DNA from 3 places in the Chloroflexus sp. MS-CIW-1 genome. Region 1 is predicted to be linked to each of the others. Evidence: riboswitches for the same ligand, from Rfam matches in the RefSeq annotation. Region 1 holds a riboswitch; each other region holds the start of a gene.
The links. A riboswitch is a leader RNA that binds a small molecule or an ion and turns the genes downstream of it on or off. The one in region 1 is predicted to bind cobalamin.

Region 1 (10,037 bases):
CTGCAAAACCGGTACCGGCAAACCCACTGTCAGCGCCAGGTCTTCTAAACTCCTCCGTCGCACCAGCATAGGCGGCGTCTCCTTTATCATTTATCATTGCAACTCAGCCAACGTGACCGGCAACACCTGCTCGCGACCATCACGCAACACCTTGACCTGCACCGTCTCGCCAACTTGGGTTTGCGTTTCGAGATAGACGATTAAATCCTGGCTGGTCGTTATTGGCTGATTGTTAATAGCGACAATGACGTCACCCCCAAGTGGCAGACTGACATTGCCTACCCGAGCCAGACGGTCAGGTCCGCGTAATCCAGCCCGTGCTGCCGGTCCATTCGCAACCAATTCAGCGATCAACAAACCCTGGTCAGGTAATTGCACACCGGCCCGTCTGAACAAGGCAGCCCGCTGAGGCGTCAACTCAATCACCCGCACCCCTAACGATGGATGTGGATAACGACCGTCTCGGATCAAGACCGGCACAACTCGTTGGACAGTACGTGCTGAGATGGCAAATCCAATACCAGCATTAGCGCCACTCGGACTCAGAATAGCCGAATTGACACCTATCACCTGTCCGGTGAGATTGAGCAACGGGCCGCCTGAATTACCAGGATTGATCGCGACATCAGATTGAATAACTTCGCCGATGAAGCGTTGGTTAGGGCTTTCAATGACTCGCCCCAATGCACTGACAATACCGAAGGTAAGAGTGCGTTCCAAACCAAACGGATTGCCGATTGCCAACACAAATTGACCTACGTACACTTGGGTAGAATCACCGATTGGCAAGGGACGGATCGACCCGGCGGGCAGATCAACTTTGATCACCGCCAGATCGTTTGATGGATCACTGCCAACAATCTGGGCGGGAACAGTCTGCCCATCGGCCAGGGTAACCTGTAGTTCATCGGCATCGGCAATCACGTGATAGTTCGTCACAATATGGCCTTGAGTATCGTAGAAAAAACCTGAACCGCTACCCTGACGTGGGATCGGATTGAAGAAGAAATCATAACTGACCGAGCGACTAGTGATATTCACCACGCTCGATCCGGCTTCACGATACACGTCTGCAATTCGAGCCTCAAGGTCGGTCACGGACAGCGGGATCACCGTTGGCCCAACAGTTGGCGCTATCTGCATCGCCGGCGTCGGCGATGGTGAAACTGCAACAGCCGTCGGACGATTGCCAACCAATGCAGCCCAAACAAACGCACCGGCAATCACAGCCAGGAGCGCCAGTTCGAGTAACAGCATGATCCACCGTCCGCGTCCCGATTGACGTTCCATAGAAACCTCTTGTTTAGTGATACAACGTTCTAACGCCTACGACGACGTACCAGATCACGGAGTGTTGCTAGCTCGTCCTCGCTTAGCGGTTCAGGCAAGACCAATTTCACCCGCACAAAGAGATCACCCCGCTCTGACGGATTGTCGAGACGTGGCATGCCCTTACCGCGCAGCCGGAACACCCGGTCAGCCTGGGTTAACGGTGGTATCTTGAGCGTCACGGTCCCATCAATCGTCGGTACCCGCACTTCACCACCCACCGCAGCAGTGAAGGCGTCAACTTCAACTACTGATCGCAGATCATCACCATCACGTTCAAACTGCGGATGCGGCGCCACTTCAACGATCAGGTAGAGATCACCATCAGGTCCACCACCGATACCAGGCGCGCCCTGACCACTCAGACGCACACGGGTACCGGTTTGCACCCCACGCGGAATGCGCGCCTCGATCCGCCGGTTACCGACCTGAAGGGAGCGAGTTGTCCCCGAAAAAGCCTCTTCCAGGGTGATAGTGACCGGAACTTCGAGATCGCGTCCACGCGCACTTCGGCTCGTCCGCCGAAATTGTGGTTGACCGAAAATCGAACTGAAGAAGTCGGAGAAGGGACTGTCGGCGCCAAACAAGTCTTCGAGATCTTCTGGCGACACATTGTAGGTATAGACTTGTTGACCAGGCGCCGCCTGCCACTGGCTCCAGTTGAAATCACCGCGGCCACCGCTGCGCTGCCAGCGCTGATAGTACGACCGCAGCTCGTCGTACTTTCGCCGCCGCTCAGGATCACTCAGCGCCTGATAGGCCTCATTTATTTCTTTAAAGCGCTCCTCAGCCTTTTTGTCACCCGGATTGACATCAGGATGGTACTGCCGCGCCAGCTTGCGATAGGCTTGTTTAATCGCTTGTTCATCAGCATCCGGGCTAAGGCCTAAGATTGCGTAGTAATCCTTGAATTCCATAGTTTCCCACACACGTGATGTTGTAAGATAGCGATGTTACCCGTGTGAGGCACGGATGACCTCTTGACGACCGGTATAACGTCTTACCGGCACATACTGGTACACTTACCAGCGGAAGATTCCGGCCAGACCGTTAAAATCGCGCATCAGCCGCTCTTGAGCAGCACCGGTCACAAACTCTAACCGGGTAGCAAAGGCGGCACAGGCATCGACCAACACATCACGAAGGGCAACCGGTTGCGGATCGCTATCAGGGGCCAGTAAAACGGCCTGTTCACGACTGGCAGCCAATAGCCCTTCAGGGGTCATCCAGACCTGTGCGTCTAGATACCAGGGTGCAATCAGCAGACTCAAGCGACCCTCCTGCAACGCATTCAGAGTTGGATCAACTCCCCACACACCCGGTTGGCGCACAACCTGTTCGAGCAGAGATTGCTCGTGGGTCTGTTCAACCTGTTCTAATACCGGCATGACTTTGGCGAGCACATGAGCCGGTGCTGCATCGGGATGCGGCAGATCGGCAACATGCGCCACAATCATCTGTCGAACAGAACGGGGCAACAGATCGGCAAACTGTTTGGTTGCCTCTTCACGACCAAGTAATACCAGGCGGCGCACCCGCAGATGATCAAGTGCACGTTCAGTTAACTCGGCTAGACGTTGCAGGTAGCGTACCGCAATGTTCTCCATTCGTCGGGCAAATCGGTCGCGATTCCCCATTGCCTGGGCACGCAATGCCTCCCGCAGCCGTCGTGGATCGAACTGTGTTAATTGCTGCCAGAGATCGGACTCAACACTGCGGAACACATCAGTGTGCTCAACGATCTCGCCGAGGAAGACTTCAAAGAAGCGCCAGCCTTCGCCACGCAACCAGACAACGGCAGTGTGCTCGTACTGATCGAGAGCATAGATCAGCGGCGAAATATACGGCTCGCCCCAGCGCGCCTCAACCCGTCCGTTCCGCACATCAACCAAAGGTAAATTGATATGGAGCGGTAACCTCGTTACCGCAACGGTGGTGCTCTTGCGTTCGGCAGCAGGCGCTGCGGCAAACAGCGCCAGCGTGCGCGCCTCCGGCGCAATTTCAGCCTCAAGCGCTGTCAGCACCGCCTGTTCAATCTCTGCCGGTGCTGCGAGTGCCTTTACTGCGTTACGTGCACGCAAAACCCACGCTCGCCGTTCGTTTTCGGGCCTGGTTGGATCAACCTCAACGTACAGCGACAGCACTGGTGGCTGCAATTCACTTAACTCTGCGCGGAGCTGTTGCACTGCTTCCCGATCGATCATACACACTTCCTTTCTGACAATCATCGCCACCAGCGGGCAATCACGTTGGCGATGATCGTCAATATCAGACTCACGACTAACATGGTGCCAAGCGGAATGAAAATCGTCAGGTTGTCGCGTTCGATCAGAATATCACCAGGCAGGCGACCCAACCATGGCAAACGTCCGGCAGCCATCATGACTAGCCCGATCACAACCAGCAGGATACCAACGCCAATTAACCAGCGGCCAATTTCCGTCATACGTACACCTCGATACGGGCACTGAAACAGCCCTTTTCTATCTGCTTGCTATTATGATGGCACGGTATTAGCTGCTGATCAACAGCTTGCTAACAATGTATTAGAATGTCTTTGTAGCAATGACTATGTTTCCCCATCGTCATGATACTCGATCTGAGCAGCGCCGCACCGGATACACCTGAAGAAACCCATTGCAACATGTGGAATTCATCCCCGATGATAGAGCAGCTTTATGAGGTATACTGCATGTAGGAACTTATTTCCTTATCTGTACAGGGTGAGACACTTGTTGAAATAGAAAGTGCAGAACGATGAACCAAAGACGTCAATCTTTTCCTACGCCGACCATGAGCGGATGGTCAATGTCAGCAATATTCTCCATCATTATCCTGGGGATGGTCGCAGTCTTTATTGTGATCAATTCGGTAACGACCATTGAAGCCGGTACCAGAGGTGTACTGAAGACATTCGGCGAAATTACCGGTGTGCTCAACGAAGGGCTTCACTTTCGCCCACCGTTTATTACCTCCGTCACCATCGTGGAAGTACGCACCCAGCGCTATGAGTCCAATTCAAGCGCAGCTTCACGTGACCTGCAAACCGTAACCACCCAGGTGGTCATCAACTACCGGCCTGACGCCAGCCAGGTTGATCGACTGGTACGCGAGATCGGTGTAGACTACGAACGCCGCGTGGTTGATCCCGCCATTCAGGAGGCGCTCAAAGCAGCAACAGCACGCTTTACGGCTGAAGAACTGATCACCCGTCGTCCTGAAGTGTCAGATTTGATCCTAAACATTTTGAGTGAACGCCTAACACCCCGTGGGGTCATCGTTGAAAGTGTCTCGATCACCGACTTCAATTTCAGTCCTGAGTTTGCCCGTGCTATCGAAGCGAAGCAGGTTGCCGAGCAAGACGCACTACGGGCCGCACGCGAGCTTGAACGGGCGCGGATCGAGGCCCAACAGCAAGTCGCTCGTGCTGAAGCTGAGGCAAAGGCTCGCCTCGAAATTGCTCGCGCTGAAGCCGAATCGCTCCGCCTGCTCGGTGAAGTCGTTTCTCCGCAATTGCTCCAATTGCGCTTTATCGAACGCTGGGATGGTGTCTTGCCGCGCTTGGTAAGTGGCGATAATGGCCTGTTGACCATGCTGAGCATTCCAAGCGACGGTATGCTAGGTGATACACCGGCGGCAACCAGACCACGCGATGGTGAGCCGGTGACCGGAACTGCAGGTGGTGAGTAGAGTTGAAGACCGTTTCGTTGGAATGGGTAAATACGGCTGCACTTTGTCATCGATCTGGTGCAATCCCACCTTGAGATGGAGAGGTACGGTATCTCGTGCCTCTCCCTAGTAGTGACACTGCGTGCGGTACATCGTTGTTGAGACGACGGATTCTGCAACACAGAGACACGGAAAATACAGAGATGAATGAAACACCAATGATGAGCCGTCATCGCTCACTGTCACGATTTCCAAATGAGAACGTCTCACACGTGTGCAGAATGACTTACCCCGATAATGGCCATCGGTTCTGAAAAACACGCTGACCAGGGCCTTTCAAGGTCTTCATCTTTTGGTATCACGAGAGCCACTTCGCTGTAACCGAATGGGGAGACATGCACGATGCATGTCATCCATGCGCGAGACGATCCCCGACTCGCGCGATTGCCCTTGGAGCGCGGGCCTCCGGCCTGCATCCTCCGGCGTGAAGCTGAAATCCGTCGTTTATCCCATCAACAAGCCATCAGGAGCGGGTTCCAATCCCACCTCACCCTCCCCCTTCCGCTCCCACAAAGGGAGCGGAAGGGGGTTGGGGAGAAGGTGAGGGGTGTTAGGCGCACGTCGCCGCACAACGTTGAAAACCCCTACACGCTGACAGGGAACAGTTGCAAAATCGTGTCAGTTGTGCTAGTATATGGGCAATATTGACAAGCTTATATCGTCGCGGTGACCCGTAGGCCCGGATGCCAGGGCGTAAAGGTGGAAGCTGGTGCAAGTCCAGCGCTGTGCCGCAACTGTAACCGGTTCTAATACCGGAAGCCAGGATGCCTGCCGCGATGCGATGATGTTCGGCCCTTCTCGAGCTAAGGAGGAGAACATGCCTGCCGTAGTTTACCCCACTGAACGGGCAGTGTTTATATCCCCAGCTCTCGGAAGAGACTGGGGATGTTTTGTTGATGGTTATCATCAACAGCACCATCTGCCCACTACGCCAATTTCCGACAAACAATAGTGACTATTCGTTGAGCAGATCGCTCGTTCCCAGTACCCGATAGCATTTTCTGCTAGCGGCGAAGGATCTCTTGCATTATTTTTTGCATTTTTGGAGGAAAACTATGTATCGTTTAGCACATTACATGCTTTCGTTTTTCTTCGTCATCTTCTTTATTGGGTGTGGAAATCAGACTGCGACCAGACCTGTGCCAACCGCTGTTCCAACAACGGCATTAGGAGCTATAGGTACACCAATCCCGACTGCTGTACCTACGGCTACTCCAGACATGCTCACACCACCGCTTACCAACCTTACCGATGAGTGTGTTACTGAGTTCGATCCGGAAGTCGATTACTTCCCAGAGAAAGTTACTCTGGAAGAGGCAACTGGTTGGAAGATTGAGTATTTCAACCATTACAAGATCATCACTGTGCTCAATCCGTGGCGCGACGCTGATGTTCAATTCCGGTATGTCCTGCTTCAGTGCGGCACTCCGCCACCTGATCTAAAAGATAATACGCTACTGATCGAAATTCCGGTACAGCGTGTGGTGGCAATGTCAACCACACAACTGCCCCATCTCGACGAACTTGGCCTGCTTGATAGGTTAGTCGGTGTCGATAGCTTCCTGTACATCAACAACGAGACCGTGCGTCAGAAGATCGCTGCCGGAGAGCTGGTGGAAATCGGGAGTGGAGGCCAGGTGAATGTTGAACAAGCTCTCGATCTCAATCCCGATCTGATCATGACGTATGGGGTTGGTAATCCTGAGTTCGACGCCCATCCTAAGTTACTCGAGGCTGGTCTAAAGGTTGTCTTGAACAGCGAATACATGGAAAGCACACCGCTCGGTCGCGCTGAATGGATTAAATTCACCGCAGCATTCTTCAACCAGGAAATGGCAGCCAATAAAGCCTACGCCGCTATCGCTAACCGCTATCGCGAGATAGCCGCTAAAGCCCGCGAAGTAGCCAACAAACCTACTGTCTTTGCTAATGCTCCGTTTCGGGGAACATGGTATATGCCCGGTGGTAAAAGCTATGTGGCCCAACTTCTAGCCGATGCCGGTGCAACCTACCTCTGGGCTGACGATACATCGAGCGGAAGTCAACCACTGAGCTTTGAAGAGGTTTTTGAACGCGCCCAGAATGCCGATTTCTGGCTGAACCCTGGTAGTGCGAAGAGTTTGAGCGAATTGCAGCAAATAGACGAACGCTTTTCGCAGTTTACCGCCTTTCAGAAAGGCAACGTCTTCAACAACAACAAGCGATTGAACGAGAACGGCGGCAATGATTATTGGGAAACCGGTGTTACTAACCCTCATCTCATTCTGGCCGACTTGATCAAGATATTGCACCCAGAATTACTACCTGATCACGAACTCTTCTTTTACCAACAGCTTGCACCATAGAGGACGGTATGACTAAACCCCATATGAACCCATATTCTCGCCATATCTTTATCTGTACTGGACACTATTGCGATCCAGACGGCAAAGCAGCACAATTGTACTCACAATTAGCCCACCTGCTTGGGCCGTTAGGGGATTACCAGAATCCGAACAGAGTCAAGCGGGGCACGACGCCGTGTCTTGGTGTCTGCTCCGCCGGTCCTATTGTCGTGGTATACCCTGAAGGCATCTGGTACCACCACGTTGACCAAGTAGTAATTAGACGAATTATTCATGAACATCTGATACATAATAGCCCTGTGGAAGAATATATTTTTCATCGGTTAAAACGATAACTTCAATCAGTACGAAAATTGTATGGGGAAAATATTCGCTACCACAAACAAATCATCTGTACATTTACACCAACACCTACAGATGGTTATCCTCATCGTCATGTCTGGTATTACTCTAGTGAGTTTCTTATTAAGCCTCAGTGCAGGATCAGTACCCATTCCATTGGAACAGGTTCTAACAATCCTCTTCCACAAGGAAGCTGAACGAGCGACGTGGGTAACGATCATATACGACTTTCGCATACCTAAAGCACTCACCGCGGCGCTAGCCGGAGCCGCACTCGGCGTGAGCGGCCTACAAATGCAAACCCTCTTCCGCAACCCGCTAGCCGATCCATTTATTCTTGGCATCAGTTCAGGGGCCAGCCTTGGGGTTGCCATCGTTGTGTTAAGCGTTGGTACTGCCAACACAAGTTTGTTGGCTGTTACCGGACTGTTGAGTAATATTAGCCTGGTAGTCGCCGCCAGTTTCGGTGCCGGTATCGTGATGATTCTTGTTATCTTTATAGCTCAACAAGTGCGGAGCAGCATTACTCTTCTTATCTTAGGGCTTATGATCAGTTATGTTACCAGTGCTGTGGTAAGTCTGCTGTTGTACTTTAGTATTGCCGAGCGCATTCATGCATACATTGCCTGGAGCTTTGGCAATTTCGGTGGTGTAACCTGGAGTCAACTGTGGGTTCTAGGGCCAACCATCGGTATTGGGTTGTTCTTGGCTTTCCTTCTGACCAAAGCTCTTAATGCGTTACTGCTCGGTGAGACATACGCACGCAGTATGGGTATGAACATCCAAATGACTAGAAGTGGGATTGTCCTGAGCAGTGCCGTACTTGCTGGAGCAGTAACCGCCTTTTGTGGTCCAATAGCTTTTCTTGGGGTTGCGGTGCCTCACCTCTGTCGAGCACTGCTGCGAACGTCAGATCATAATGTGCTGATCCCGGCATGTATATGGGTTGGAGCAACGACAGCCCTTGTCGGCGATCTGATAGCTCAAGCACCAGGGTTTAGTATTGTCCTCCCCTTAAATGCCATTACATCGCTCGTTGGGGCGCCTATTGTCATCTGGGTTATCCTCCAGCGGTATCGGGGAACCTTTAGCTTATGAACGAACCAGTTTTAACCACTGAGAACTTGCGCATTGGTTACTCTGGCAGAGGCGGGGTACGGCGTATCATTGCCGATCACCTCAATTTAACGCTTCGTAGCGGTGAAGTTGTTTGCTTAATGGGACCAAACGGCGTCGGTAAATCAACCCTCCTACGAACCCTGATCGGTATGCAACCGCCATTAGCCGGACGAGTGTTCCTTGATAAGACTGATCTGGCGACGCTCAAACCGCGTGAGATTGCTCGCCGGATTAGTGTTGTTCTCACCGAACGCATTGAGGTTGGTCAGCTTTCGGTGTACAACCTAGTTGCCCTTGGGCGCTATCCATACACGAATTGGTTTGGGCGATTAACACCTCACGATGAAGCAATCGTGCAAACGGCAATTGCAGCGACTCAGGCAGAACACCTCGCTAGACGCTATATCCACGAATTGAGTGACGGTGAACGGCAACGAGTCATGGTAGCACGTGCCCTGGCTCAAGAGCCGCAGGTTATGGTGCTCGATGAACCAACCGCTTTCCTCGATCTGTCACACCGGGTAGCGATGATGCAACTCCTACGCAGACTGGCCCACGACACGCAACGAGCCGTCATTCTTTCAACCCACGATCTTGATCTCGCTTTACGTAGTGCCGATATAGTATGGTTGATGACAACTGATGGTACGGTATATTCCGGTGCACCAGAAGATCTTGTGTTGAGCGGAGCATTTGAAAAGGCTTTCGCCAATTGCGAGATTACCTTTGATCGCTATCACGGCCAATTTCGCTTTCACTATTCTTCAGTGCATCGGGCAACACTTCTTGGTGAAGGTCTTATTCGCAAATGGACATCTCATGCGCTTGAACGAATCGGATATCTGACTAGTTCAACAGATAATCCGACAGCGCTACGTATTACCATTAGTGGCACTGAACAACAACCTTGCTGGCATATCCAGGCGAAAGGACATCCCGAACGATGTGTGTATTCACTTCACGATCTCGTGACACTGGTACGCGAAATGTCGCCGAGTGGCAACTGACAGGAGGTTATTTTTTATGACAACACCATCCTCTTATATCGTTGAAGAACCAGGGAATGGGACACTCGAAATCTTTCCACTCGAACCAGAAGAGTCAGTACTTACCACGCTGATGACCGAACTGTTTCGTGATCATTGGGACAAGATATATTTTGGTCCACTTATT
Region 2 (10,037 bases), 870 kb from region 1:
AAGACAATGATGATGGCGTCGTGGCCGGCTTCCCGCACTTTTGCTACTACTTCCATCCCTTTCATGCCGGGCATTTGTAGATCGACCAGCATGAGATCGAATGGTTCACGTTCAAACAGGGCTACTGCCTCTTCACCGGTTGCAGCCGTCGTGACGGCATAACCAGCCCGGCTGAGTAATGCCTGTAAGGTCAGGCGAATATTTTGCTCGTCATCAACTACCAACACACGCGGCTGGGTAGTCATATCACCTTGCACTCCATCTTGATTACGCTTACAGTTAGTTGGAATTATATAATTATTGGCATATCATAACATGAGCTGATAGCATGGTCAACGGTATCGGTACCGTATCCAGAGATTTTCAGCGTTCTCAATTTCGGGTCGCCTTCGAGACCGGACGATGAAACAGTAGCGGTACCCCGACGAAGCACCAGGAGCGCGGACATCCTGGGTGCGCGGGCCTCTGGCCCGCATGCGGTACCCCGAATCCTGGGTGCGTGGACATCCTGGGTGCGCGGGCCTCTGGCCCGCATGCGGTACCCCGAATCCTGGGTGCGTGGACATCCTGGGTGCGCGGGCCTCTGGCCCGCAATTAAATGGGAAGCATCCTCCTCCTTCCTCGCTCCTGGTGAGAGCTTAAAATGGGGGCTAAAGAGAGGGTATGGAGATAGCTGGAAACCTGCCTCAGCCGGCATACCGACGCAGCAGCGTGACGCCTGTTATGCCGACCGCGTGACGCGGGTTAGCAGTAGCAAATTACGGCCCTCGTGTATCATGGTGAAAGGATAACCAGCACAGGAGCTTAAACATGATCGAGCGTGAAGATGTCACAGCCTACATTGCCAGGCTAGAACAAGAATTGCAGGCAGCGCAAACTCGTATTGCTGCTCTCGAACGTGAAGCTGAGTTGCACGCCCGCTATGCCCGTGACCTTGATCGACGGCTGGCCGCACTGCTTTCCATTTCGGCTGCGCTGCTGATCAGTCATGATGTCGAGAAGATAGTGCAACTCGTCGTGCAGCAAGCCACCAACCTCTTTCCGGGTACGGCAGCGGCGTATATCTATCTGCTTGATGATGAGACAGAGGGTGCTTTGCATCTGCGGGCCTCTATTCCAGCAGGTACGCCTTCTCCGGCAATTGCAATCCTGGCCGATATAGCTGTGAAAGCGCCACGCTCGATCCTGTTAACCGGCCCACAAATCGAGAACCTGCTGCGACAACAGCATCTATCGCTGGATAAAGCCGCTGAGAATTGCACTTTGCCCCAAAGCGTGCTGCTGGCGCCCCTGCGGATCGAAAGTCAACGGAATGGGGCGCTTATCGTATGCAGCGATCAGATTTGGCATCTGTACCATCCGCGCGATTTGCCGTTCGTGCAGGCATTGGCCGATCTGACAATGATTGCGATTGATGAAGTTCGGCAGCGGCAACGAGCAACAGCGTTACAGCACGATCTGGCGCTTACCCAATCGCTCCGGGCCGAGGCTGAAGCGCGTTTGAACGCAGCACAGGCACAGTTATTGCAGAGTGCGAAACTGGCTGCGGTTGGTGAATTATCGGCTTCAGTGGCGCATGAAATCAATAATCCACTCTATGCAGCGCGCAACAGTCTCTATCTGGTCGAACAAGATTTACCGCCCGATGCCCCACAGCGCACATTTCTGAACATTGCTCAGCAAGAGTTAGGGCGGATTGCACGCATTATCACCCGGATGCGTGATTTCTACCGCCCTTCACGTGGCGAGCTGACCAGTGCCAACATTAATGCCCTGCTTCGTGAAACGCTTGAGTTAGTCACTACCCATCTGCGCCACAATCACGTTACTGTCCGTACCCAGCTCGCTAATGATCTGCCACCGATCACGGCCCATGCCGATCAGTTACGGCAGGTGTTTTTGAATGTTATTCTGAACGCTTGTGATGCGATGCCCAATGGCGGTGAATTGACCGTTACTACCAGTCTGGTCGCTGGCCGCCCAGAAGCGCCATCGACGCTATCAATCGCGATTAGTGATACCGGTGTCGGGATTGCCCCTGAACATATACCGCATCTCTTTGAGCCATTTTACACCACTAAACCGCATGGTACCGGTCTTGGGTTGGCAATCAGTGCCCATATCATTACGCAACATGGCGGGCGTATTCTTGTCGATAGCCAACCTGGTGTTGGAACAACGTTCACCATTCTGCTGCCACTTGAAGCGCCAGTGGCAACAGGGTGATCTGATGGTTCCTGCACGGAAGTTTTCGATGGATTTCTCCTGCTCAACCGCTTCAGCCCTGCATGTTAATCGGAAGCGCTTACCCGCAATGGGTGTTGGGGCGGCGCTTCACGACGTGCGGCCCGGCGGTCAGCGTTCAGACGGTGTGCACGGCGTGGTGCTGTCGATGGCAGTGGTATGGCAGGTACGGCCAGCGCCAAAATCGCCGCACCGATACGAAGATCAAAACTGGGCGCCGTGATAACCGGAAACGGATAGTAGACGAGCGCACTGGGTTCAATCAAGCGCATCGTCGCGATCACGCCAACTGCACTGACAGCAGCGATCCAGGTGAACGTATCATGACGGCGCCAGCGTTCGCGCCGATAAGTTGTGCGTGGCACACGTCGGCTTAGTTGGTGGGCAGCCCAGCCGGTGAGGAGGAGACCACCACCGCCAAGTGGGGCGACGAGAGGGACGCTGGAAGGTCCAACCCATAACCAGCCGATGACCGCAGCCGTCAGGCCTACCAGACCGAAGACCAGCCCTAGTGTGCGTCCGGTTGCCGGTGCAGTTGATACCGTGCGCCCATAGCCACGCGCTTCGAGTGCTTCGGCCAGTTGGATTGCACGCTCAAGACTACCGGCCAGAAGAGGGCTAATCAAGGCACCCCAACTCCGTATCCCACCAAACCGATGACCACGGGCCCGCTGGGCGGCTGTGATGTCCTGAACCGTGCGCACTAACCCTGGGGCAAAGGCAATCGCTATCGTCACGGTAAGACCGGCGTGGAAGAGTGAGCGCGGGGTCAGCCGGAGCAGCCGATGATGATCGACGAGCGCGTTAAAGGCGCCGAAAATGAGCAGCAGTGTCCACAATCCCAAACCACGAGTGGCCCCCCAGGCCAGGGCTTCAGCAGTGATTGACCCGCCAAAGACAATACCGCCTGACCACGCCGGAAGCTGAATGGCAGGCAACCGGAAGATCACGGTTGTTCCGCGTGCTCCACCGACCGTCACGATGGCAAAGAGAATGTATCCGAACCAGATAAAGGCACCGACACGGGCAAAGAGGGCAAAACTCCGTGCTAGCGGACGATCATCACGCCGATTCACGAAGATGTACGTCACCACCAGCATCAGCAAGATGTGGTAAAGCGGATGCGGTGCGAGCATTGCGATGGTAACTGTTGCAATCAGCCAGCAGAGCCATGTGCGCGTGTGCATTAGCCATGCCCCAAACGTACTGTCAGCGTAGCCAGTACCACCACTTCGCTTATCTCACAAAGGGCGCCGTAGGTATCGCCGGTCAGGCCACCGAAGTCACGAACCCACCAGCGCGCTAACAGATATGCCAGCCCCAACACCAAACCGAAGGCGATCAAGCCGTTGAAGTTGGCAATAAGCCACGTGACTCCCCCCGTGAGCAAAGATGCCAGCCAGAAGTCACGCTGTCGTACCTGAGAATTGAACATGCGTCCCAGTCCCCCTTCCCGTGCGGCGGGAAACCAATAGATGCCGAAACAATCGGCCCAACGCCCCAGAATGGGTGCCAGCAGGAGGGCAGGCCAGGCGCCTGGCGCACCAGCGATCAGAGCTACTTTCAGGAAGAGGATCATGATCAGCGCTGAGGCTCCCATGACCCCGATCCGACTGTCTTTCATGATTTCGAGTTTGCGTTCACGTGATCGCCAGCTCACTGCGGCATCGAACGTATCGCTCAGGCCGTCGAGGTGCATTCCGCCGGTAATGATGCCCCACATTGCCACCACCAGTACGGCGGCGCTGAGGTCACCCCACAACGGTCGGGCCAGCAGGTCAACCGCAGTTAATACACCGCCGATGACCAGGCCGGCCATCGGAAACCAGGGGATTGCCCGCACAACGCTCTGCTCGTTCATTGGTGGCAGGCCGGGAAGGGGAATGATGGTGAGAAAGCGTAGGGCCTCTACCAGACCAATGGGAGAACGGATTGATGATTCACTCATACATCTTCCGCCGTCGCCGCCAACAACCGCGGTACGGTGTTGATCGTGCGCATAATGACTGTTGATCCGTATACATCGAGTGCAGTGATACTGCCTAAGTCGATGCGCCAGCGCCAGTATTCGGCTATCGGAAGCTGACAACACCAACAGAGTACCAGTTGGATGGGTGTGGCGTGAGTGACGATCAGCACTCGTTGACCCACCGATCCGGCGAGCAATTCTTGCCATGCCTCGTTCACCCGGTTTGCCACTTCAGCCAGACTTTCTCCCCCAGTGGCCCGACCATCAATGCCGTTTGCCCAGCGTTGCTGAGCGTCATCAGGAAAACGTTGCAGCACCTCGCGGTAAGTTAGTCCTTCCCAACGTCCGTGATCGATCTCCAACCACCGCGAATCTTCATGCACTGGGATCGTCGGTCGCCGATTCAAAATCATTGTGGCCAGAGAACGGGTTCGCTCTGTTGGGCTGACAATGATGTTGGTAAAGGGTAGCACTTGTAGACGTTGAGCAAGGGCCAGATGTTGGCGCCGACCGTAATCGGTCAGAGGACTGTCACGGAGGCCGAGATACCGCCGACTCCGGTTAGCTTCGGTTTGACCGTGACGAACAAGCCAGATACTGGTGTGGCGTGAACGACCCACTGTGAAACTCCTTTATCCCTTGTTACGCCGTCTCAACGTGACCACGATGCCCATAATCAACAGTGCTGCCAGGGCAAAAAAAGCAAGCCATTGCCCATTTCCATTGCTTGCCATGGTCGGTGTAGGCGTTTCGGTTCTAGTCGGTGGTGTCGGAGCAAGCGCAGTTGGCGACGGCAGTGGACTGAGACTAAGGGTAATGGATGACCCTGTTGGTGCTCCTGCGGTCGGTGAAGAAGGGCGAGCGATTGGCATGGGTGTCGTTGGTTGTGTCGTAGCGATAGTTGGGCCTTCCATGGCCGTAGGGTTCATAGTTGCAGTAGCCTGGCGTCCAACTGTAGGAATGGCTGTTGGAACAGTGGTAGCAGTGGGCACAGTTGTGGGGAGTATTGTTGTCTGACCACACACATCACTCAGTTCGAGATCTGGTGGTACCGCACCACTACTAGCATCACCCGGCCCCCAGGCCCAGCCGTGGAGATCGCCATCGTTCACCACAACGTTGCTGGCGCCCAAATTGGAATAACGCCATGTACCGGCCTCGCGGCGGTAAAAGGCCCAGTAAACCGCTCGCCCCTGCTGATCGCGAGCACAGAAGCAACTGGTCGCCGGATAGTCGCAACCGTCGCGACCAATTTTACACACTGCGGCGCCGATACTGCTCTGCTGACTGATCACCGGTAACCCGCTCCGTTCGAGCAGATCAAGTCCACTGATCGTCGATTCGTTAAAGGTAACGCATGCCGTCACTACTTCACCATTACCGAAACGCACCACGACCCCAGCACGGTTGACCGGTGACTGGGCATTGACCGCGCTCGACAGGAGGGTCATAACCAGCAAGATCAGCATCGTGCGCCACAGTTTCATCGTCCTACCCTTGTCTCACCGGCTCACGGCGCAGCCACAGACCAACGACCAGCAGGGCCATCCCTGTGAGGGCAACCAGAGCCAGGATCGGCACAGTTTCGCCACCGGTTGTTGGCAGATTGATGGCCGAAGCGATCAATGTTTGTGCTGCCGGGATGGTGACGGTCCGTACCGGCAACGTTCTGCCAGCGACTGCCGGAATTGCCTGATAGGTTGCCAATGCGTTATCGTCGGGCATTGCGTTTTGATAGCGGAAGGCACCACTTTGATTCTGGAATGCGATCAAGGCCTTCAGCGGTGTTGCTTCACCCTGTCGCCATGGATTTGCGTTTGGGTCTTCACCGAGGGCCAGGATTGCCTGGATCACTGCTGCGGTGGAGTTGGCATCACTGGCGTTGCCGAATGCAGATGTTTGCGAGTAGGGAAACCCGCCATCGGGATTCTGTTGACCACGGAGATAGTTACGGGCGGCGGTTAACGCATCGCCTGCACGAGCATAGCCACTCAAAGCCATCACCGCCAGACTGGTCGTATTGGTATCGCTACCGGTTGCTGCGGCGCCATCAAAACTCCATCCACCGTCGCGAAGCTGTAACCCGATAAGACGTTCGATAGCAGGCGCTGGCGGTTGGACGCCCATCGCCTTGATGGCCAGGAGGGCCAGGGCATGGCCGTACACATCGGCGCCGTACTGACCGGTGGCCGGGTCGTAAGTTGTACCAAGCTGGCGGGCCAGATTAACCCCACCAAAATTGAGCGGATCGCGTCCGGCAGCGACGACGGCCAGGATCACCTTGGCTGTTGCGCCAGCCGATGAGGTTCCGTAGCTAGCGGCCTGTCCGGCCAGATAGTTGAGCGCGCTGGCTGGTGGTTGTTCACCACCGGCCACGAGCGCCACAATAGCATCAGCAGTATCACCAGGCCCAAAACCGGCAAAACTTCCATCGGCCTGTTGCTGGCCGAGAATCCACTTCAATCCGGCAGCAACCATGTCGCTTTGTGCAGCCACTGGTTGCGATACGATTATACTCAACATCATCGTAAGGATAAGGACAATTGTTCGACGCATGAGACGCTCCTCTCGTTTCCGTCAGCGAACACCGAACAGACAACAAAAATCCCTCCACCAGCGGTGGAGGGGTGAACTGATGAAGCAAAAAGAAGGTATTGCCTCACCCCCTTTCCAGCGCGGGCGTGACAGCAGACGAGTAGGGACGGGCATTCTGGCTCGTCGCCAATGGCGACATACAGTAGCGTGGACTGCGCCGGCCTTGCACCGGACTTCCCCCAATTAAGCCCTTCGCTTCCTCCGGGCTCCCTACCGGTGGGGTACAACCCCACGTTGCTTATATTCAATCAGGCTGATGGTAGCACAACCCTTGTCAATCGTCAACGTAATTGTGCCAACACATCGGCTAACACCGCAATCGCGTGTTCGTATTCGTGCAGCACAATATGTTCGTCAGGCGTATGATCAAGCCGTGAATCGCCCGGCCCGTAAGCAACGATTGGGCACTGCCACACCGGGCCTACGACATTCATATCTGCTGTACCGGTCTTGTGGAGAAACGCCGGTTGACCGCCGTGTTGACGAATCGCCCGCACAAATGCACTTGCCAGCGGTGTCGTGCGTGGACTCTGGAAGGCCGGGCAGGCGCCTTCAAAAGAGAGATGGGCAGCACCGGCTAAGGTCTGGAGCGTCTCGGCCAGGGTTGATGGTTCAACGCCGGGTGGCAGACGAAAGCCAATGGTTGCTTCGACCCATTCGTTGATGCCATCGCTATCGCTATGAACACGCCGGAGCGAAGGGATGAGTTGCTCAAACAGCCGGCTTCGTCCGGCGTTGAGATGCTGACAGTACTGTTCAACTGCTCGCCAGAAGTCAACCATCTGTTCGGGGGCAGCACGTTGTTCACCAGCACTATGGGCAACCGGTTGCTGATAACGATAGTGGACGAGCAGCCGTCCCTTATAACCGAGCGTAATCCGATCCCAGCCGCTCGGTTCTCCGATCACGCAAAAATCAGGGCGGTAGCGATCACGGGCAGCGTGAGCGCCACGTGAGCTGGCGGCTTCCTCTTCGGTGGCCCCGATAATAACTAGTCGGCAACCTAACGTGCCAGCCTGCTCGGCACGGCGGGCTGCCCAGACAAAGGTCGCCAACGGGCCTTTGGCATCAACAGCACCGCGCCCATAGAGTTTGCCGTCTTCGATACGTACCGGTATCTCGCCGGGCACAGTATCGATGTGGCCGAGCAACACAACTAATGGCCCATCCGTGCCCACCTGACCAACCGCACTGCCCGACTCATCAACGAACGCTTCCCAGCCGAACGCAGCCATTTGCGCCACCATCACCTGTACTGCCGCTGCCTCCTGTCCAGAGAGCGATGGCGTGCGAAGCAGACGAATAAGAAACTCAACCGCGTCGTTCATAAGCATGTCGCACCAGAAGTTGCGACCGCAGGGTCGCAGTGCAATGCGCATCTCCTTTCTTGACGGGTGCAAACGGTAAGACTCTTGCCTGGCCCTCTTTCCTCTTCCTCCATCCCACTGCCGGGCAGGGAGAGACGTTGCAAAGACTCAGGTTTTGAGCTATTTCATGTAAACATCCGCAACCGTATGGTATCATAAGATGCGTATTCACCGGAATCGCTATCGTAAGATCACTTGGAGCAAGTATGACCGCATCACTAACCTTTAACGCCGACCTGCATAGCCTCAAACAGATTCGGCGTTCGATCATTGATGCGGCGAGTTACACTGGTGCGCGTCGTGATTGTATTGATGATATTGTCTACGCAGCCAACGAACTGATCACCAACACCATTATCTATGGTTATGGTGGGCAAGTTGGCCCAATATGGATCGAAGTTTGGAATGAAGGTGATACGCTTTTGGTATCGATCCGTGATGCAGCACCGGCATTTAATCCGCTCAGTGTTCCTTTACCACGTCATCTGATCGCGCATGGACAGCAACGAGCGGGTGGTTTGGGGCTGTTCTTGTCGCGGAGTTTGCTGGATGATCTACAATATCGCACACTACCACACGGCGGTAACGAACTGATCTTGATCAAGCGGCATGCATTTTAGTGTTGACAAACTATGATTATCGAGAGTGTCATTAGCCAGAAAGAGTTTACCCGGCACGCCCTCAGTCGCTATTTTCGTCGTCCTATTTTCTATGTCTTTGCATTTGTAGCGGCAGTACTGACAGCGTTCGTCATTTATGATCCCTCTGTGCCTCAGGTACCCGCGTTATTAGGTGGTTGGCTGCCTTTTCTGGTCTACAGTATTGTGGGCTGGATCATGATTTATCGCCAGAGCCGAAAGCGAGATCTTCCGGTTTACCAGCCAATCCGTTACGAATTGGGGCGTGATACGTTAATCGTCAAAGCCCAAAGTGGGCGAAGTGAGATTCCGTGGTCACAAGTGCGCGGCTGGCGCAAGCTGTTTGGTGTCTATGAGCTACAGCTCATCAACGGCCAGGTGTTGTTGATTTCGGGGCGAGCAATTGGCCCCCGCCAGGTAGGAGCTTTTGAGCGCATCCTGCGGAATCGGATTGATCCGAAGCCTGAGCCGGGTATTTTTGATGAACCAGCAACGTAATACCGATCCTGTTTGCGAAAACCGTGTATCAGGTTCTTGAACTGATGTTCTCCGTAGAGGGATAGCAGCGATACGACAATTGTATCGGAGATCAATCATTGCATAGTTTAGCAGCGCACCGTGAACAGTTAAACGCTTCACAAGGAGCGTGGATTCGCGAAACGCTCGCTCAGTTCCAAGTCTCGAAAACGGTTTTGTGATGAGTGATTGGTATAAGACCTTGCCGGCAGAGGGCGAACCTCTTATAGCGACTCGGCAACCAGATATTGTTCACTATTTTCAAGACTATTACGATGCCATTTGGTAAGGAGCTGCGATAATAAAAGATGCCGGAAAGCAGGCCGACAATCAAATGTTGGCAAGGATAAGGCAACACCTCCTTGCGAACGAACAAAGCGCTGCCTAAATCGCGCTTTGCGCTGACAGACTACCCTTTGTTCAGCCTACGGCTTAGTGCAAATCGTTAGGCGGCAAATTGTGAGGTCAAGTAATGAAACCGAAGCTAACACTTGAAATTCTTAAGGTAGAAGCGCAGACGTTTGCCGGTATCGAGTCAGCACACCGCGAGCCGTCATTGTATGGTGTTACAGATGGGAAGGCTGTTGGCACATACTTCGAGCACAAGTTTCGGTCTTACCTCCGCGAAAAGTACGACTTTGAGGAAGGAAGCTCTGCAAGTGGGATCGACTTTTCCGAACTTGAAGTTGACATGAAGGTAACAAGCAT
Region 3 (10,037 bases), on a different contig from region 1:
AGCCAAACCGGCATCGTCAATACCGGTACCGCGTCCGGTCACCTCGCTGGCCGGGCGACCGGTGATCGCGGCGACAATGGCACTCGCTGCCGTGGTGTTGGCAATGCCCATTTCTCCGGTAGCCAGCAGATCGACTCCACTATCAATCGCTTCATTCGCACACGTAATACCAACTTCTATTGATTGTCGGGCAAGCTCGCGACTCATTGCCGGTTCTTCGGTGAAGTCGGCTGTACCATACGCAAGTTTGCGACTGATTAGCTCAGGATGGGCCGGTAAATCGGTTGCAACACCAATATCAACTACGATCACACGGGCGCCGACATGACGGGCCAGCACGTTGATCGCTGCGCCCCCACGCAAGAAGTTTAAGACCATTTGTGGAGTAACCTCTTTTGGAAATGCACTGACACCCTGGCGGGCAACACCGTGATCACCGGCCATGACAATCACAGCCGGCGTAGTTAACCGTGGCCGTTCGCGTCCGGTGATACCGGCAATCCGGATCGATAGCTCTTCCAATCGTCCGAGTGAACCTGCTGGTTTCGTAAGCGTATCCTGGCGGCGACGCGCAGCAGTAGCTGCCTGATCGTCGAGTGGCCCGATCTGATTGATAGTTGTTTGAAGCAGATCCATGGGTTCCTCCTTTCCTTTGTTTATTGCTACGCTGATTCGTGATAGTCGTCCTGTGCCGTAGACAGTCCCTCGCGCACAGCTTCACCCTGGTTCAGAATCTCGGCGATGGTGGCTTGGGCTTCCGGTGAAGGATTACGCCACATTCCTCGACCAATTGCTTCGTTGAGCCGTTCGGCAATCGCCTGTAATGCCCAGGGATTCACTTCTTGCAACCACTGCTGTACGTCCGGATCACGTACATACCGTTCTGTAACCTGCTCATACATCCAGTCGGCCAGTACCTGGGCCGTCGCATCGTAGCCGAAGAGGTAATCAACAGTTGCCGCCAGTTCTAGGCCACCTTTGTACCCGTGCCGACGCATACTTTCCAGCCATTTCGGATTGACCACCCGCGCCCGAAAGACACGACGGGCTTCTTCACGTAGATCGCGAGTGCGCGGTCGTGACGGATCACTGCTATCACCAAAGTAGCGCGCCGGATTCCGTCCGGTGAGGGCCCGAATCGTTGCGATCATGCCACCGTGAAACTGAAAATAATCATCGCTGTCGAAAATATCGTGTTCGCGATTGTCCTGATTTTTGGTAGCGACCTGTACCGTGCTGAGCGCAGCCGCAAAAGCTGTTTCTGCCGGGACACCCTGTTCAGTGGCGGTGTACGCATAGCCGCCCCAGCGTAGATACACGTGCGCCAGATCGGTATCGTTCGTCCAGTTTTGCCCATCGATCAGGGGGAGCATCCCGGCACCGTAACTTCCCGGTGGGCTGCCAAAGATGCGGTAGCGCGCTTCACGTTGTGCCGTTTCAACGGGCATACCACCCTCTGCCAGGGTCTGCGCTGTCAGGTGGGCATGCTTACGCGGGAAATTCAGTTCAAGCGGTTCCTCAAGATCAATGATCGTCTGCACTGCCTGATCAAGCAGCTCAATCAGATGCGGAAACGCATCGCGGAAGAAGCCACTAATCCGACAGACGACATCGATGCGTGGCCGTCCCAATTCGGCGAGCGGAATAACCTCAAAGCCGATAACCCGCCGATTTTCACGTTGCCAGCGCGGTCGCACACCCAACAACGTCATCACCTGCGCTACATCATCACCGGCAGTACGAATGAGACTGGTACCCCAGATGCTAATTCCTACGCTTTCAGGCCATGTACCGTATTCCTGTTGATAGCGGCGTAGCAGGTCATTTGCCAGCCCCTGGCCAGTCTCCCAGGCAGCCATACTGGGCACACTGCGCGGATCAAGGCTGTAGAAATTGCGTCCAGTAGGCAACACATGCGCCATTCCTCGTGTGGGGGCGCCACTTGGCCCTGGTGGTACGAAGCGTCCGGCCAGGGCAGCCAGCAGATGATCGATTTCGGCAACGGCACTCTGACGCAACCGCGGTACAAGCTGGTCGCAGGCGTAGCGCAGCACCTCCGCAATGGTCGAACTATCACCGCAACCGGGGAGCACCTGCTCTATCACCTCATGAATTGCCGACACAGCCCAGTCGTGGTTATAAAGCTGACGCAGCATAGTCCGGCAGAGGGTTTCAATGTATTCGATTAGATCGGCATTCGTCAAAAAGTGGTCATCATCAGTGCGCCGTCGCCCCGGTGCTGCCTGCAACGCTGACCAGTCAACACCGAGTGCTGTAGCAATGGCAGCCGGCAGGCTGGGAGCGGAGAGATTGGGTAGTCGCAGCAGGTGATACACCAGATCAACCAGTCGGTCGCCTTCCGGCAACGTGCCGAGAATATGCAACCCATCACGAATCTGAGCGCCGGTCAGCTCACACAGATACCCTTCGATGTCTTCGAGGAGATGGGCTACCTCACGCCCTTCTAGCTCGGCCAAAACGGTCGGTGTGCCATCCTCCAGCACACTACCATCCCACTCGTGACGATGATCACCATGATCGGCTTGCAATATGTAGCGCAGGTCATCGGCCAATTGACTGCGTTGGAGCACCTCCCAGATTTGACGTTGCAGGAATGGTAATTTGGTCGGATCAAGCCGTTCCATGCGGTAGTACTCATCGACCAGTTGAGCCAGCTCGGCCAGATCGCCATATGTGCCAGCATTTGTCATGGGTGGGGTAAGATGATCTACAATGACCGCATGGGCTCGTCGTTTGGCTTGAGTCCCCTCACCGGGATCGTTGATAATGAAGGGATAGATCAGAGGCAGGTCGGCCAGAAAGGGATCGGGAAAACAGACCGCGCTCAACCCAACCCCTTTACCAGGCAGCCATTCGAGCGTCCCATGTTTTCCCAGATGGATTATCGCATCAGCCTGCCATTCATCACGCAGCCAGCGGTAGAGGGCATAATAATTGTGTGGTGGCGGTAGATCGGGTCGGTGATAGATGGCATTGGGATCCATGTCGTAGCCACGTGGTGGCTGGAGGGCAATAAAGCAGTTGCCAACTTCCAACCCAGCCAGTGCCAGCTCACTGCGGTGGACATACGCCTGGCCAGGGGGTGGTCCCCACTGACGAATCATAGCCTCTTGCAACGGCAGCGGTAATTCGGCAAACCAGCGCCGATAGGTTTCGGCAGGAACACGATAGGCCTGTGCTAACTGCTCGGTTGTCAGCCAGGTCTCATCATACGAACAGCGTGCGATCAGACTGGCAATCAGCGAATCACCACTCTCCGGTAATTCACCCACGGCATAACCAGCCTCACGGAGGGCCGCAAAGATGCGCATCAGCGACGCCGGTGCATCCAGGCCAACAGCATTTCCGATCCGTTGCGCTTTCGCGCTGCTATTCGTCAAGATAATAGCAATCCGCTTTTGGCTGTTCGGCTTCCGGCGCAACTGGGTCAATCGCCAGACCAAACCTGCCAGCCGCTCAATCCGTTCGTGATCCGGTAATGAATGGGCGGCTGTTTCCCCTTCCTGCGACTTGAACGCAATCGGCACCCCGATGATACGGCCATCAAGCTCTGGCAAGGCAACATTCATTGCTGTATCGAGCGGCCCCAGGCCACGACCATCGCGTTGCCACGCCTCACGACTGCTGCTACTGAGCAGTGCCTGCACCACCGGAACATCAAGACGACTGAACGGATGCGGATCATCAGCACCAAGGGCGAAACTAAGGGTCGAAACGATCACATCCGGTGGGCCAGCTTGCTGCAACAATCCTAACCCAATCGGCAAACCGTCGGAAGCGATTGACTTTAGCGATTGCGTATAGACAGCGCGTACCTGCATCCCACGTGCCTGCAAGCCCGTGATCAGTGCATCAACAAACGCTGTATTCCCGCTCAGAAGATGGGCACGGTAAAAGAGCACACCAACTGTCGGTGCATCGCTTGCTGCCGCTGTGATAGTCGCCGCATCTTGTCTGCGGCCACGGCGTGCCGGTCGTGGCGGGGTATACATCCCATGCAAGGGGAGATCAATCGGCGGATCGTAGCCCCATCCGCTTACCAGCAGATGGTCACTCAGACATTGCAGTCCGTTGGCCAGATTCACCGCCCCGCCTGCCCGAAAATAGGCGCTGATCAGCATCGCCAATGGTACTCCCACCGTTGATCGGGCCATTAGATCAGGGTCTACCTCATCGACTGCTGGCAGGCAGAGCAGAAAACCATCGGTAGTCGCAGCCCACTGCTGTAACCGTTCCAGACCGTACAGAAACGCAGCCGGACTATGGAGCCGCACCACCACAATGGCTGCCGCCGGTAGATGTTGTTCAAGCAAGCGATCTATCGCAGTTGGTTCGGTCAAGCGGCCAATATGCGCCATATACAGCGGAGCAAAACCTTCTGGAAGCAGCGTCTGTGCCTGCTCGAGGGCCAAGAGATCGGTGTCGGCCTGACTCAAAACAAGAATCCCACTGCCGGCCACCGCTGGCAGACGGTCGAGGGTAGTCGTCGCAGCTTCCACACCGTCCCAGGTAAAGCCGTTGAACAGATGCGGTGCCAGTGCCGGTGGTGGTGCTACCGGACGCTCAGCGGCCAGCAGGTCTTCGATGTAATCGTACAGAACTGGCACTAATGCCGGATCATTGAGCGAGTGAAACCAGTAAGGACGGCCATCGAACAGCAAGAGGGCAACATTCGCCAGCGGGCACGGCCCTAGACACCCACCCTGACTAAGATGCACGCGATTGCGCAAACGGCGGCGTTCCCATTCTTGATGATACAGATCGGTCGGAACCGGTGCAAAACCACGTTCCGTATGACCACAGCAGCAACCGGTTGCGCAGACGATCAACATCCCCCGACGGGCGCCGGCATTTACCAGCCGCCCATCGAGCCGCTGCACCATATTGCGCTTAAGCTGTTCGCCCATGTGTCCCCCGTGTACCGGCTTAGGGAGCTGTTAGTACTCAATCCCTGGCTGTGCCCGAATCCCCTGGTCGCGGAATGGGTGCTTTACTTCACGCATTTCCGTGACCAGATCGGCGTACTCGATCAGTTCTGCCGGTGCATAGCGACCGGTAATGATGAGATGTAACATTGGCGGCTTGTTCGCTCGCAGCCACTCTACAACCTCAGTGGCAGGCAGCCAGCCATAGTGCATCACATATGTAAACTCATCGAGCAGAAAGACATCGAAATTACCACTCGTAATCTGTTGTTTGGCGATTTCCCAGCCATGCAATGCACGGGCCTGGGTCTCATCGAGATTGCGGCTCGTCCAGGTAAACCCATCACCGAGGGGCGTCAACGTAATCCCTATGCGTTCGAGTGCCCGCAATTCACCAAATCTTGCCTGTTCGTGCTTGATAAACTGCACACCACCGACGCGCATATTTCTCCCCCAGGCCCGTAGCAGAATACCTAGGGCAGCGGTTGTCTTCCCTTTCCCCTCACCGGTATTGACAATGACCAACCCTTTCGGTGCATGGCTAGCTCTCACCGCCTTGCGGCGAGCCGCTGCTTCAGGCGATGACCCCGACCCAATCGGTGCAGTTGCCTCCTCAGACACGACCGTCTCCTTACTGTTGACATATAAACAAAAACCCCGACCTTCTCGGTCGGGGCTATGAAACGATGACGCCACATGATAGCCTCATGCAGGCCTCGTTCATCCTCCTTAGCTCGAGAAGGGCTGAACGAACACTCTATCGCGGCAGGCGTCCTGGCTTCCGGCTTATAGTAGCCGGTTACAGTTGCGGCACAGCGCTGGACTCTCACCAGCTTCCACCTTTACGCCCTGGCATCCGGGCCTACGGGTCACCGCGACGGATGATTGAATGTGCAATGTACAATGTGTAGCAATTATAGCACAGGTTTGGCAGCGAGGTGTGCAGTGGTGAGACATCGATCCCATCTGCGTACCGGCTATCCCTCACTACACCGAACAGGGTGATTTCTAAACCTGTTCACTGAAGCGTGTGGATGTAACCCCGCCATCACGTTGTTCTCCGTCCACCTATACCCATACTCTTATCCCCGCATCGCCACTATATCGTAATGTGGTAGGGGCACAGCACCGCTGCGCCCCCTGGGTGCGCGGGCCACTGGCCCGCATTGCCCAGCGCCATATTCATCCCCGCATCGCCACTATGTCATAATGTGGTAGGGGCACAGCACCGCTGCGCCCCTACCAAAACTCCGTCTTGACCTCTGATAGCTGTATCCAACCACGGACTCTAAACCCGCCCTACCGTTTCACGACCATCGAAACGCCACCAGCTAAGGCCCTTACGGCCCAGTCGCCGCCAGAGTGAACTGATCAGACGGCGGTGCCGTCGTCGGGCACGGCGCGAGGCGTAAAAGGGGTCACTCTTGCAGAGCTGGCGGCGAATATGGAGACTCCGCCCAGAGAACAACCCACCGATAAATGCACTCAGATCGGCCAGTGAAGCCAGTTTGTCAGCTACCGCTAATACCCACCCTTCACGAGTGGTTGGACGTGGGCCAAAGGGGTACATGTGGCTAATGATAGCTGCCGAAACTGCTTCCGGCTCGCCCAGCTCAGCAGCTACCCGTGCCGCAATAGCGCCATGAGTGGTCAGGGTACCATAACGCGAGTCGAGGTCGTGTAAGAGGGCAGCACGAACACACGTTACCTGATCGGCGCCAAAAAATGGTGCCAGATAGTACGAGAAGTGTACCGAACGCATAAGATGATCATGCTTGGGAACACTGTGGTGCATATGGTAACGTGTCTCGATAACTCGTGGGTGGTGTAACAGATCAGTGATGGTTTCCCAGTACATCGCGACCCTTTTCCTGTATGTTGTTACCTGTTATGTTATACCATCTCTCGCACACTAACGCAATAGTAGCACAATGATTCTACCAGAGTATAACCAAGCTTGCCTTAGAAAGTTCTGAGAATGCTCCTATGACCCGGAAGCGCGAGCTGCTAGCCCGCGCTTGGCGTGAGCGGTGAAACCTGTTCAGACTGCTGTTCAACCGTCCTGGTATAGGTTGGCCCGATTGATACGGACGATGTAGCGGTCATCTGCGGCAAACCTCTGGTTGTCCCACCAATCATGCTCGTCACCGTATGGTAAGGGAAGGTTTCCCCGACCTCGCCTTGCGAGGGCCTGGGGGATGATGGCATCCTCATGCGACACACGATGGTTTCTTGCCATGTTACTGCAAGACCCAGACCAGAGACCTGCGCGCCCAGGCAAGCGCATGGGTCGGGGACCATCGGCAACCGTTCGGTCCAAACGATGAAAACTTTGCAAACGCCGACTGTCCCTTCATCAGCGCCGATTTTATTTTATTCTTCAGGTATAATATCTATGAAGCCGTGATTTCCAGCAGTATTCGGAGAGAATGTCATGAAGTTAAGAGGACGAGTTGCAATTATTACCGGTGCTTCTAGTGGGGTTGGTTACGCCGCTGCCCGGCTCTTCGCTCGCGAAGGAGCGACGGTCGTGGTCGCTGCCCGGCGACGTGAACGGCTTGAACATTTGGTCAGCATGATCACAACCGAGGGCCACAACGCTTTCGCAATTCCAACCGACATTACGGTCTCATCACAGGTCCAGTATCTGGTGGACACGACCGTCCAGATGATGGGGCGAGTCGATATCTTGTTAAACTGTGCCGGCAATATCGAGAAGATTGCGCCGCTCGAGCAATTTACCGACGCCGAGTGGCAAGAGGTTATGAATACCAATCTTAACGGCGTATTTTATTTGATGCGGGCAGTGGTACCGTATATGAAGCGTCAGCGGAGTGGTACCATTGTTAACCTCGGCTCACGGGTTGGAAAGGTGGGCGTGGCGAACATTGCACCGTTTTGCGCCGCCAAGTTCGCGTTATCGGGCCTGTCACAAGCCCTGGCACAAGAGTTACGCCCGTACAATGTCTTCGTGACAACAGTATACTCTGGGATGATCAATGCTGATATTGCACCGCTAAACCCGGCTGAAGATTTGCGTAAGCGTCTGATGACGGTTGATGATGTGGCGCAGGCATTGCTCTGGGTATGTACCCTGCCGCCCAGTCTGCGCGTTGATGAATTGCCAATTATGCCGCGCACCATCGATCTGTAGGCGGGTCAGGAGTTTATAATGCCCGAACAGGCTTCGCGTGAGTGGTGGGAAGAGTTATTTCAGGTCTATGAATTTGCTCATTATCGGCAATACGCCGATGAGCTAACCCGCCGTGAAGTTGATTTTCTGATCAACGCCCTCGGCTTGCAAGGCGTCGAGACAATCCTTGATCTAGCATGCGGCAATGGGCGGCACAGTCTGATGCTGGCCGAACGTGGCTGGACGGTGGTTGGGCTTGACGCTGCGGAGTCGGTGATCAGCCATGCCCGTACAGCAGCCACCGAACGGGGGCTGAATGTCGAGTTTGTCACCGGCGATATGCGCAGTTTACCCTACCACGAGCGCTTTGATGCCGTTTTGTTGATGAACAGCAGTCTTGGCTTTTTCGACGATGAGACGAATCAGGCCGTCTTGAACGGCATTGCGCACACTTTAGTGCCCGGTGGCAAGCTCTTGTTACAGTGTCTCAATCCCTACCAGATTGGTCGTTATCTGCATGACTTTCGGAGTGGCTGGTATCCCATTGGAAGTGGTTTCGTTTTACGCGAAGCCCGCTTTGACCCGCGCCGGGCAGTGCTCGAAATTGATTACCGCTATGTTGATGTCAGTCGTGGTATTGATGTTACTCATCCTGGCGATCAGATTCGACTATACGGGTTTCCGGAATTAACAGCGATGCTACGCACTGCCGGACTACGCCCGCTCAGTGTGTTCGGCGATACAAGCTTGCCGCCAGTTCCGTTCGATGAGACGAGTATCTGGCAGGTGGTCGTTGCAGTTCGCGACCGACCGGTCGCGAGGGAGGCAGAGGATGCGGATCGCGCTGATCGGTGAATTTGAGGCAGCGTACCATCCTGAAGCGACACCGGCGTTGGTGTTACACCATCTAATCCGTGGCTACGATGCTGTGGTGCTGAATGCTGATGAGGTAGCTGTACTACGCGAACTGCTCGGTTCGGTGCAGAAGCGGATTCGTGAGCTGGGATCGTACCGTCTCATCCTTGGTGCTTCCGGTGATCTAGCCTTTTATACGGTCTCTGGACAACGGAGTGCATATCTGAATGCTGATCAAATGCGGCAGTTAGCGCGTCTGATCGATGCCTCACCACCCCAACCGGCTGAAGTTCACCAGTAGCGTAAGTGCACCCGTTCGGCAAGTGCGTTGACGGTAGCGTCGTCGATGTGGCCGGGAGCCAGCGTTTGGGCATCGGCTGCGCCACAAGCGGTAGCTAGCCGGAGTGCCGTAGCGAGTGGTTGTCCGCGTTCAAGCGCGATAGCCAGGCCGGCAAAAAATGAATCTCCGCAACCAATCGGGTTTTGAACCGGTACTGCTGGCGGAGTGGCTTTGACAGCCGCTGTTCGATTGACGCCAATCGCACCATCGGCACCAAGTGTAACAATCACCTGCTCGATCCCTTCCCGGTGTAGACGGATGGCGGCCTGGTAAGCGGTGTGTTCATTATTGATATGGTCGCCGAACAGACCCCCTAGCTCTTCGCCATTGACCTTGACCACGTCCGGTTGAGCGGTAATTGCCATTGCCAGCGCTGCACCGCTGGTATCGATCAGAACCCGTTTTCCTCGTATACGCAACGCTCTGATTAATGCTGCTAGCGTTGATGCTTCAACCCCCGGCGGGAGGCTACCACAAAAGAGATGCCACGTCGCCGGATGGTCGAGGATCGCTTGCTCGAACGTTGCCCACTCCGTAGCAGTAAGCTGTGGCCCAATTTCGTTTAGGACGGTGACCTGTTGCGTAGCCAGATCGACGACCAACGTACAAACTCGTGTCTCATCGCCGATAGGAACATCACTGAGCGCTAAACACTCACGCCGAGCCAGGTGTGTAGCCTGTTGACCGGTAAAGCCACCGAGTGGCGCCAGGATCGACGCAGTAACACCAAGTGACTTCATTGCTCTGCCTACATTCAAGCCTT

Region 2: linked by a shared signal. The riboswitch ahead of QTO31_RS17105 (prenyltransferase/squalene oxidase repeat-containing protein) and the one ahead of QTO31_RS13605 (ABC transporter substrate-binding protein) in region 1 are both predicted to bind cobalamin.
Region 3: linked by a shared signal. The riboswitch ahead of cobO (cob(I)yrinic acid a,c-diamide adenosyltransferase) and the one ahead of QTO31_RS13605 (ABC transporter substrate-binding protein) in region 1 are both predicted to bind cobalamin.

Annotation. Positions count from the first base shown of each region.
Region 1 covers NZ_JAUBWR010000002.1:152,149-162,185, forward strand. Annotated here, with positions in the region: gene QTO31_RS13575 (chaperone modulator CbpM) at 1-69, opposite strand, end outside; gene QTO31_RS13580 (S1C family serine protease) at 94-1,290, opposite strand; gene QTO31_RS13585 (J domain-containing protein) at 1,320-2,246, opposite strand; gene QTO31_RS13590 (VLRF1 family aeRF1-type release factor) at 2,352-3,533, opposite strand; gene QTO31_RS13595 (DUF2905 domain-containing protein) at 3,554-3,775, opposite strand; gene QTO31_RS13600 (prohibitin family protein) at 4,087-5,019, shown strand; cobalamin riboswitch at 5,706-5,849, shown strand; gene QTO31_RS13605 (ABC transporter substrate-binding protein) at 6,114-7,403, shown strand; gene QTO31_RS13610 (iron chelate uptake ABC transporter family permease subunit) at 7,821-8,843, shown strand; gene QTO31_RS13615 (ABC transporter ATP-binding protein) at 8,840-9,871, shown strand; gene QTO31_RS13620 (hypothetical protein) at 9,888-10,037, shown strand, end outside.
Region 2 covers NZ_JAUBWR010000002.1:1,018,869-1,028,905, forward strand. Annotated here, with positions in the region: gene QTO31_RS17075 (response regulator transcription factor) at 1-245, opposite strand, end outside; gene QTO31_RS17080 (sensor histidine kinase) at 811-2,226, shown strand; gene QTO31_RS17085 (energy-coupling factor transporter transmembrane component T) at 2,292-3,431, opposite strand; gene cobS (adenosylcobinamide-GDP ribazoletransferase) at 3,431-4,192, opposite strand; gene QTO31_RS17095 (histidine phosphatase family protein) at 4,189-4,833, opposite strand; gene QTO31_RS17100 (hypothetical protein) at 4,846-5,700, opposite strand; gene QTO31_RS17105 (prenyltransferase/squalene oxidase repeat-containing protein) at 5,705-6,769, opposite strand; cobalamin riboswitch at 6,895-7,036, opposite strand; gene QTO31_RS17110 ([LysW]-lysine hydrolase) at 7,090-8,136, opposite strand; gene QTO31_RS17115 (ATP-binding protein) at 8,382-8,795, shown strand; gene QTO31_RS17120 (YcxB family protein) at 8,808-9,311, shown strand; gene QTO31_RS17125 (hypothetical protein) at 9,802-10,037, shown strand, end outside.
Region 3 covers NZ_JAUBWR010000001.1:2,636,876-2,646,912, forward strand. Annotated here, with positions in the region: gene cobT (nicotinate-nucleotide--dimethylbenzimidazole phosphoribosyltransferase) at 1-636, opposite strand, end outside; gene cobN (cobaltochelatase subunit CobN) at 663-4,928, opposite strand; gene cobO (cob(I)yrinic acid a,c-diamide adenosyltransferase) at 4,959-5,567, opposite strand; cobalamin riboswitch at 5,693-5,838, opposite strand; gene QTO31_RS10565 (HD domain-containing protein) at 6,235-6,804, opposite strand; gene QTO31_RS10570 (SDR family oxidoreductase) at 7,381-8,100, shown strand; gene QTO31_RS10575 (class I SAM-dependent methyltransferase) at 8,119-8,934, shown strand; gene QTO31_RS10580 (hypothetical protein) at 8,912-9,235, shown strand; gene QTO31_RS10585 (1-phosphofructokinase family hexose kinase) at 9,226-10,037, opposite strand, start outside.